2 linked regions of the Pseudophaeobacter arcticus DSM 23566 genome follow. The protein of the gene in region 1 interacts with the protein of each later gene in a pairwise test. Links are inferred from orthologs where the notes say so. Each region holds a gene or a part of one and is shown on either strand. Other genes may lie near its edges.

Region 1 (3,639 bases):
CCCGCCCCTTCGAGTCTGTTGCGCAGCTCTGCAGGGATATGGGCGATTTCCGCCCCGGTTCCGATAAACAAGACGTCCACCTGCCCGGCCAGCGCCAAAAGGCCCGCATCATCGTCATAGCCTCCCCAGGCGCTCAACCCCGTTGCGGTGATCAACAAGGCGCCGTCATGCACCTCTCCGCCGACACGAAAGAACCCGGGCCCATAGCCATCAACAGGCCGGGCCTCCGTAAATGTCACCTCATTGAGCTGCATGGGCTGTCCAATCTCTCTTGTGCGGCGCGGAACTCAAACCGGAGCAATCCCTGCCATGTCCGCAATCGGCTTGTCAAAACAAAACGAAGCTGCGGAGAGTCCCCGCAGCTTCGTCTTTTTGTATCCTCAGTGCTTCGGATCGAAGCAATCAGGCATCAATATTGCCAAACTGGTTGCCGGCGGTATTGGCCTGCTTGCTCCAGTCGCGTTTCACGCCCAGCCACAGCAGAATGGTGGAGGCAACAAAGACCGAGGAATAGGTCCCGACAATCACGCCCCAGATCATCGCAAAGACAAATCCGCGAATCACATCGCCGCCCAGCACATACAGCGAGATCAGCGCCAGCAGAGTGGTGACCGAGGTCATCATGGTACGGCTGAGGGTTTCATTGATCGACAGGTTCAGCACCTCCGACAGGTCTTTTTGTTTATAGCGACGCAGGTTTTCGCGCACCCGGTCAAACACCACCACGGTGTCGTTGAGCGAATACCCTACAATCGTCAGCAGCGCCGCGATGATGGCGAGATCAAATTTGATCTGAAGCTCGGAAAAGATCCCGATGGTCAGCACCACGTCATGCACCAGGGCCACAACCGCACCCAGCGCAAACTGCCACTCAAAGCGCAGCCAGATGTAGATAAGCACCGCACCAATGGCCAGCACCACAGAGAGCATGGCGGTTTGCACCAGTTCCCCCGAGACCTTGGGGCCCACGGATTCAACTGAGACAAATTTGATGCCCGGCGCCACCGCGTCCAGCGTGGTTTGCAAGGTATGGATCACCTCAGCGGACATCGCCTCACCATTTGCCTGCGCCTGAATACGAAGCATGGCAACATGCTGGTCGTCCTCAAACGTTGGGTCAAACACCTCGGTAATCGAGATATCGCCCAACTCCAGTGGCGCAATGGCCTCTCGGTACTGGCCTACGTCAATCGGCGTGGTGCTTTCGGTCCGCACGGTTGTGCCACCGCGAAAGTCGATGCCAAAGTTCAACCCCTGCAGACCAAAGGACGCCAGTCCGACAATCATCATAAGGGCGGAAATACCCAGCCAGATCTTCCACTTGCTGAAGAAATCGAAAGAGGTTTCCTGGGGAACAAGTCTTAACCGCATGATTACACCTCAATCGTTTTGGGACGGCGACGCTCAAACCACATCACGACAATCAACCGGGTGACAAAGATCGCGGTAAAGACCGAGGTCAAAATGCCCAGTCCCAACGTGATTGCAAAGCCCCGCACCGGACCCGAGCCCATGGCAAACAGGATCACAGCGGTGATGAAGGTGGTGATATTGGCGTCCAGAATGGCGCTCAGCGCCTTGGAGTAGCCCTCGTCGATGGCCCGCGCAGGGCCACGGCCAGCTTTCAGCTCTTCCCGGATCCGCTCAAAGATCAGCACATTGGCATCCACCGCCATACCAACCGTCAACACGATACCGGCAATCCCCGGCAGTGTCAGCGTTGCGCCAATCAGGCTGAGGAAGCCAAAAATCAGCGCCACGTTCAGGATCAAGGCCACATTGGCAAAAATCCCAAACAGCCCATAGCTCAGCGCCATAAAGACCAGCACGCCGATAAAGGCCACAATGGTGGCGACCTTGCCGGCATCAATGCTGTCCTGGCCCAGTTCTGGGCCAATGGTGCGCTCTTCCAGGAATTCCAGCCCTGCAGGCAGGGCACCGGCGCGCAGCAGGATGGCCAGATGGGTACTTTCCTCGATGGTGAAATTGCCGGTGATAATGCCGGAGCCACCGGGGATATGCGACTGGATGGTCGGGGCCGAGACCACCTCATCATCCAGCACAATGGCAAAGGGAGAGCCAATGTTATCCGCCGTATAGTCGCCAAACTTGCGCGCACCAGAGGTGTTGAACCGGAAGTTCACCGCCGGGCGGCCGTTCTGGTCAAAGGCAGGCTGGGCATCAACCAGTTGTTCGCCGGTGACCACAGGTGCTGCTTCGACCGTGTAATAGGTGCCAGGTTCATCCAGCGATGGGATGACCTTGTTGCCCACGCCTGCAGGCGCATCCGCGTCAGATCCGCGACCGACAACCGGGTTGAAGGTCAGCTGCGCGGTGGTGCCGATGATGGCTTTCAGCTCAGACGCAGACCCAATGCCCGGCACCTGGATCAGGATCCGATCCGCGCCCTGGCGTTGAATGGTCGGCTCACGGGTGCCGACCTCATCAATCCGGCGACGCACGATTTCCAGCGACTGGCGCACGGTGCGATCATCGGAGGCGAGTTTTTCCGCCTCGGAGAGTTCCACGGTGATTATATCACCCTGCCCCGATACGTCGATGTCATTGCCGCCGGCGCCCGTCAGGCTGGTGATCGGATTGGCAAGGCCGCGCACCAACTCCAGCGCGCGAGGCATGCCTTCGGGTTTGGAGATCTTCAGGCGAATCTGCCCCTCGGGCGCTTGCTGACGGCGAAAGCTGCCAACCGTGGCGCGTTCGGGCCGCAGTGCATCGCGCACCTCGGGCCAAAGCGCATCCATGCGGGCAGCGTAAACCTCCTCGACCTTCACTTCGGCCAGAAGATGTGCGCCACCGCGCAGATCGAGACCAAGATTGACCAGCGAGGACGGCAGATAGCTGGGCCATTGCGCGACCAAGGCCTGTCGTTCGGGGGTGTCGCCTTGGGCGATAATTTCGGCGGCAGCATCGTTAGACTGCTCCACCCGGGTGTAAAACCCATTTGGCAGGGCAAGCAAAAGGCCGGTCACGCAGACCAGCCAGATGAGAACCCTTTTCCAGAGATCAATTTGAAGCATTGCCCTGCCTTTTCAGTTTGTTAAAGGGGGCAATTAAGCTGCCGGTTCGGTCTTGGTCAGAACCTGGGCAATGGTGGATTTCACCACCCGCACCTTGACACCTTCGGCCAGTTCAACTTCGACTTCGTTGTCATCTTTGACCTTGGCAATCTTGCCAATCAAACCACCCTGGGTGACCACCTGATCGCCGCGACGCACATTCGAGACCATGGTCTGGTGCTCTTTCATCTTTTTTTGCTGCGGACGGATCAGCAGGAAATACATGATCGCAAAGATCAGAATAAGCGGTAGAAACTGGCCAATTTGGTTCATATCCAAGGGGGTCTTCCTTCTGTCTATACGGCACCCTCTTGGCGAGGTGCCGTGAATTTGCGGCGAACCTATGCGCTGCACCCAAGCATTGCAAGGCAGGCCCGCTGTTTGGCCCTGAAAAGCTGGGGGAAATGCGATCTCGGCTGATGCTACCGAAGCCATCAAGGCGACCAAGGCAAACCCGCCCCCCAGCAAGGGCACACCGCACATAGGCAAAGTGGCCCCGGCAGCTGCCGCCCCTTCCCGTGCGGCGCTACAACATTTGCCAGCTTTTGCCCCTGCCCCCTTCCTC
Region 2 (3,820 bases), 1.9 Mb from region 1 along the record:
ACCGTCTGGCAATGCTGAAATACGGCATCCCCGACCTGCGCGCCTTCTTCGATTCCGACCTACGCTGGCTGCGCCACTACGGCTTCCAATGCCTGGATGTGCCCACACTGCATGGTGGTTTGAGCCGGTGAGTGAAGTTGCGGCTGCAGTCATGTCTCCAGGCCCTTACTGGTTGGATTGGGCCAAGTTTGCAGTCACTATTTTCTCTCCGTTTATTGCTTTGGGAGGGGCGTTATGGATGTACTTTCTCAAAGTCAAAGAAGAGCGGCATGATGAACTGCGTCGTGAACGACTCGCCGTTTACAAGGAATATCTGCGCGTGTTGGATAGCAATCTAAGCGAGACTAACCTTACTTACGCTGATGAAGGGCTGGAGAGGGCGTCCAAGCTCGCCCCGTCTCATCAGCAAATTTCTTTGATGGCGCCCGACGAGGTCGCCCAAGCGTCACTAAAGCTTCTTAATTCCTATGTTGGCGACCATCTTTGGGCTGATGGGAAAAAGATCCGTCTTTTGCACAAGCTTCAGGGGGAACCGACAAAAGAGGATGTTCGGGCGATGTTTCGAGCTAGTGAGCCAATTAGAAACGCACGCGGCGAGTTAATTCGCGCAATGAGAAACGACATAGTGGAGGGTACCAAAATTGACCCTACCCTTACCCATGTTGAGGAACTGGAACGATGAAATTCACTCTTTCCTGGCTGAAAGATCACCTCGACACTGACGCATCAGTGGATGAGATCGCTGAAACCCTGACTGACCTTGGCCTAGAGGTCGAAGAGATCAGCAATCCCGGCGATCGGCTCAAGGATTTTACCCTGGGCTATGTGAAACACGCCGAAAAGCACCCGGATGCAGATAAGCTGCGGGTCTGCAAGGTGGACACGGATGAGGGCGAGATGCAGATCATCTGCGGCGCGCCCAACGCCCGCGAAGGCATCACCGTGGTGGTCTGCAAGCCGGGCATGTATATCCCCGGTCTCGACATCACCATTGGCGTGGGCAAGATCCGCGGCGTGGAAAGCTTTGGCATGATGGCGTCCGAGCGCGAGCTGGAACTGTCGGATGAACACGACGGCATTATCGAGCTGCCCTCGGGCGAAGTGGGCGACCGCTTTGTCGACTGGCTGGCGGAAAACCAGCCCGCCAAGGTGGATCCGGTGATCGAGATCGCCATCACGCCAAACCGCCCCGATGCGCTGGGCATTCACGGTATTGCCCGTGATCTGGCCGCCCGGGGACTTGGCACGCTGAAAACCCCAGACTTTGCGCCCGTCGCGGGCAGCTTCCCCTGCCCGATAAAGGTGAGTATTGATGACGATACCCTGGATGGCTGTCCGCTGTTCTCGGGTCGCCTGATCAAGGGTGTCAAGAACGGCCCCAGCCCGCAGTGGCTGCAGGATCGGCTCAAGGCGATTGGTCTGCGGCCGATTTCGGCGCTGGTCGATATCACCAACTTCTTTACCTATGACCAGAACCGCCCGCTGCATGTCTTTGACGCGGCCAAGGTTGCAGGCGATCTGCGGGTGCACCGCGCCGCAGGTGGTGAAGTGATCAAGGCGCTTGATGAGAAAGACTATACATTTGCGCCCGGGCAAATGGTGATCTCAGATGACAACGGCGCCGAAAGCATTGCCGGCATCATGGGCGGTGAAGAAACCGGTTGCACGGACGAGACCGTGGATGTCTTTCTCGAGAGCGCCTTTTGGGATCACGTGCAGATCGCCCTTACAGGCCGCGCGCTTAAGATCAACTCGGATGCGCGCTATCGTTTTGAGCGCGGCGTTGACCCAGAGTTCACCATCCAGGGCCTGCATCTGGCAACCCAGATGATTCTGGATCTTTGCGGTGGTGAGGCATCGGAAGTGGTGATTGCAGGCGATGTGCCCGATCATTCCCGCGCCTATAAACTGGATGCCGAACGGGTGCAGTCGCTGGTGGGCATGGATATCCCCGAAAGCGATCAGCGCCAGACGCTGACCCGCCTTGGCTTCCGCCTTGAGGGCAATATGGCCAATGTGCCCAGCTGGCGCCCTGATGTGCAGGGAGAGGCCGATCTGGTGGAAGAGGTTGCCCGGATTGCCTCATTGACCAAATTGCAGGGCAAGCCGCTGCCACGGATCACGGATGGTATCCCCAAGGCGGTGATGACCCCGCAGCAGCGCCGCCAGCAGATGGCCCGGCGCACCGCAGCTGGTCTCGGCTACAACGAGGTGGTCAGCTACACCTTTATCGACCAGGCCTCGGCTGCCCTGTTTGGCGGCGGCGATGACGCCACCATGCTGGCCAACCCGATCTCGTCGGAAATGTCACATATGCGCCCAGCCTTGCTGCCGGGTCTGTTGCAGGCGGCAGCGCGCAATCAGGCGCGCGGGTTCATGGATCTGGCGCTGTTTGAGGTTGGCCCGGCCTTTCATGGCGGCGAGCCTGGCGAGCAGCACAATCTGATCTCGGGCATTCTGGTGGGCAGTACCGGCCCCAAGGATGTGCATGGCTCTGCGCGTGCCGTCGATACCTTTGACGCCAAGGCGGATATCGAGGCTATTCTGGCCGCCATCGGTGCCCCGACCAAGGTGCAGATCCTGCGCGGCGCACAGGACTGGTGGCATCCTGGCCGTCACGGCAAGATCTGCCTCGGCCCCAAAAAGGTGCTGGGCATCTTTGGCGAACTGCACCCCAAGGTGATCACTGCCATGGGGATCAAAGGTCCGGTTGTTGCCTTCACCATCTGGCCGGATGAGGTGCCATTGCCACGCAAGAGTGGCGCCACCCGTGCCGCTCTGGGGCAAAGCGATCTACAAGCAGTCGAGCGCGATTTTGCCTTTGTGGTTGATGCCGAGGTCGAGGCGCTGACACTGGTCAATGCGGCCTCTGGCGCAGATAAGGCGCTGATCACCGATGTTCGTATCTTTGACGAATTCATTGGTGGGTCGCTGGGCGAGGGCAAAAAGAGCCTGGCCCTGACCGTGCGCCTGCAACCCAGTGACAAGACGCTGAAGGAAAAGGACATCGAGGCGGTGAGCGAGAAGATCATCGCCAAGGTGACCAAGGCCACAGGTGGCACCCTGCGCGGTTAAGTGTCGTTTCGAATGCATCAGAGTACCAACAAAGACGCGCCTTTCGGGGCGCGTTTTTATTTTCCAGAAAAATAGTCGGCAAGCAGATCATAGACCAATCGAATGCGCCGACTTGTGTGCAGTTCGCGGTGGGTGGTCAGCCAAACCGGAAACCGGAGGGGGGGCTGGTCTGTTAACAGTCGCTCCACACCACTGGAGTGTTTGACCACATCATCGGCCATCGCGCCGATGCCAAAGCCTTGCCGGACCAGTTCCCAGGCGGCCAGCCCACTGTTGGAGCCGATCTTGAAATTGTCCTTGCTGAGGTCGATACCGAGAGGCGTGAGGAAATCAATCGAGCGCTGCACATCTCCAAAATTGACAAAATCATGCGCCGAAAGCGCAGAAAAGCTTTCGGGCCGTCCCCGGCGTTGTAAATAACTAGGGGCTGCGTAAAAATGTGCCGTGGCTTCCTGTACCAGACGGGCGATCAGCTCTGGTTGCTCTGGCCGGACGTGACGAATAGCAATGTCTGCTTCACGCCGCATCAGATCGCGAATGTCATTGGCGGCGACGATATCGATGGTGAGACGCGGCGCCTGTTGGCGCAGTTGATGTAACACTGGCGGCAAGACAAAAGCCGACATCACATCGCTTGCCGTGATACGGACTGTGCCCTCAATCGACTGCGCCTGGGCACTCGCGGCAAGGCTCAGCCCATTGGCACCCTCTACCATCTTGCGCCCGTGGGGGAGCAGCTCGTGCC

Evidence for each region.
Region 2: the proteins of secD (region 1) and pheT interact in binary tests that used the Escherichia coli proteins (3 or more experiments, as listed by UniProt). The link is inferred for Pseudophaeobacter arcticus DSM 23566 from one-to-one orthologs.

What each region holds. Positions count from the first base shown.
Region 1 is NZ_KI421507.1:1,378,015-1,381,653, reverse strand. The notes cover bases 705-3,621. They hold secD (protein translocase subunit SecD), read right to left. Parts: upstream 3,036-3,621; coding sequence 1,374-3,035; downstream 705-1,373. Other genes in these bases: yajC (preprotein translocase subunit YajC), read right to left, coding at 3,069-3,347; secF (protein translocase subunit SecF), read right to left, coding at 705-1,371. Also shown: ARCT_RS0110580 (Mth938-like domain-containing protein), read right to left, coding at 1-254; more of secF, read right to left, coding at 403-704. UniProt on the Escherichia coli protein: Part of the Sec protein translocase complex. Interacts with the SecYEG preprotein conducting channel. SecDF uses the proton motive force (PMF) to complete protein translocation after the ATP-dependent function of SecA.
Region 2 is NZ_KI421507.1:3,243,263-3,247,082, reverse strand. Bases 279-3,376 are described here. They hold pheT (phenylalanine--tRNA ligase subunit beta), read left to right. Parts: upstream 279-678; coding sequence 679-3,075; downstream 3,076-3,376. Other genes in these bases: ARCT_RS0120035 (LysR family transcriptional regulator), read right to left, coding at 3,132-3,376; ARCT_RS0120045 (hypothetical protein), read left to right, coding at 279-682. Outside these bases: pheS (phenylalanine--tRNA ligase subunit alpha), read left to right, coding at 1-131; more of ARCT_RS0120045, read left to right, coding at 128-278; more of ARCT_RS0120035, read right to left, coding at 3,377-3,820.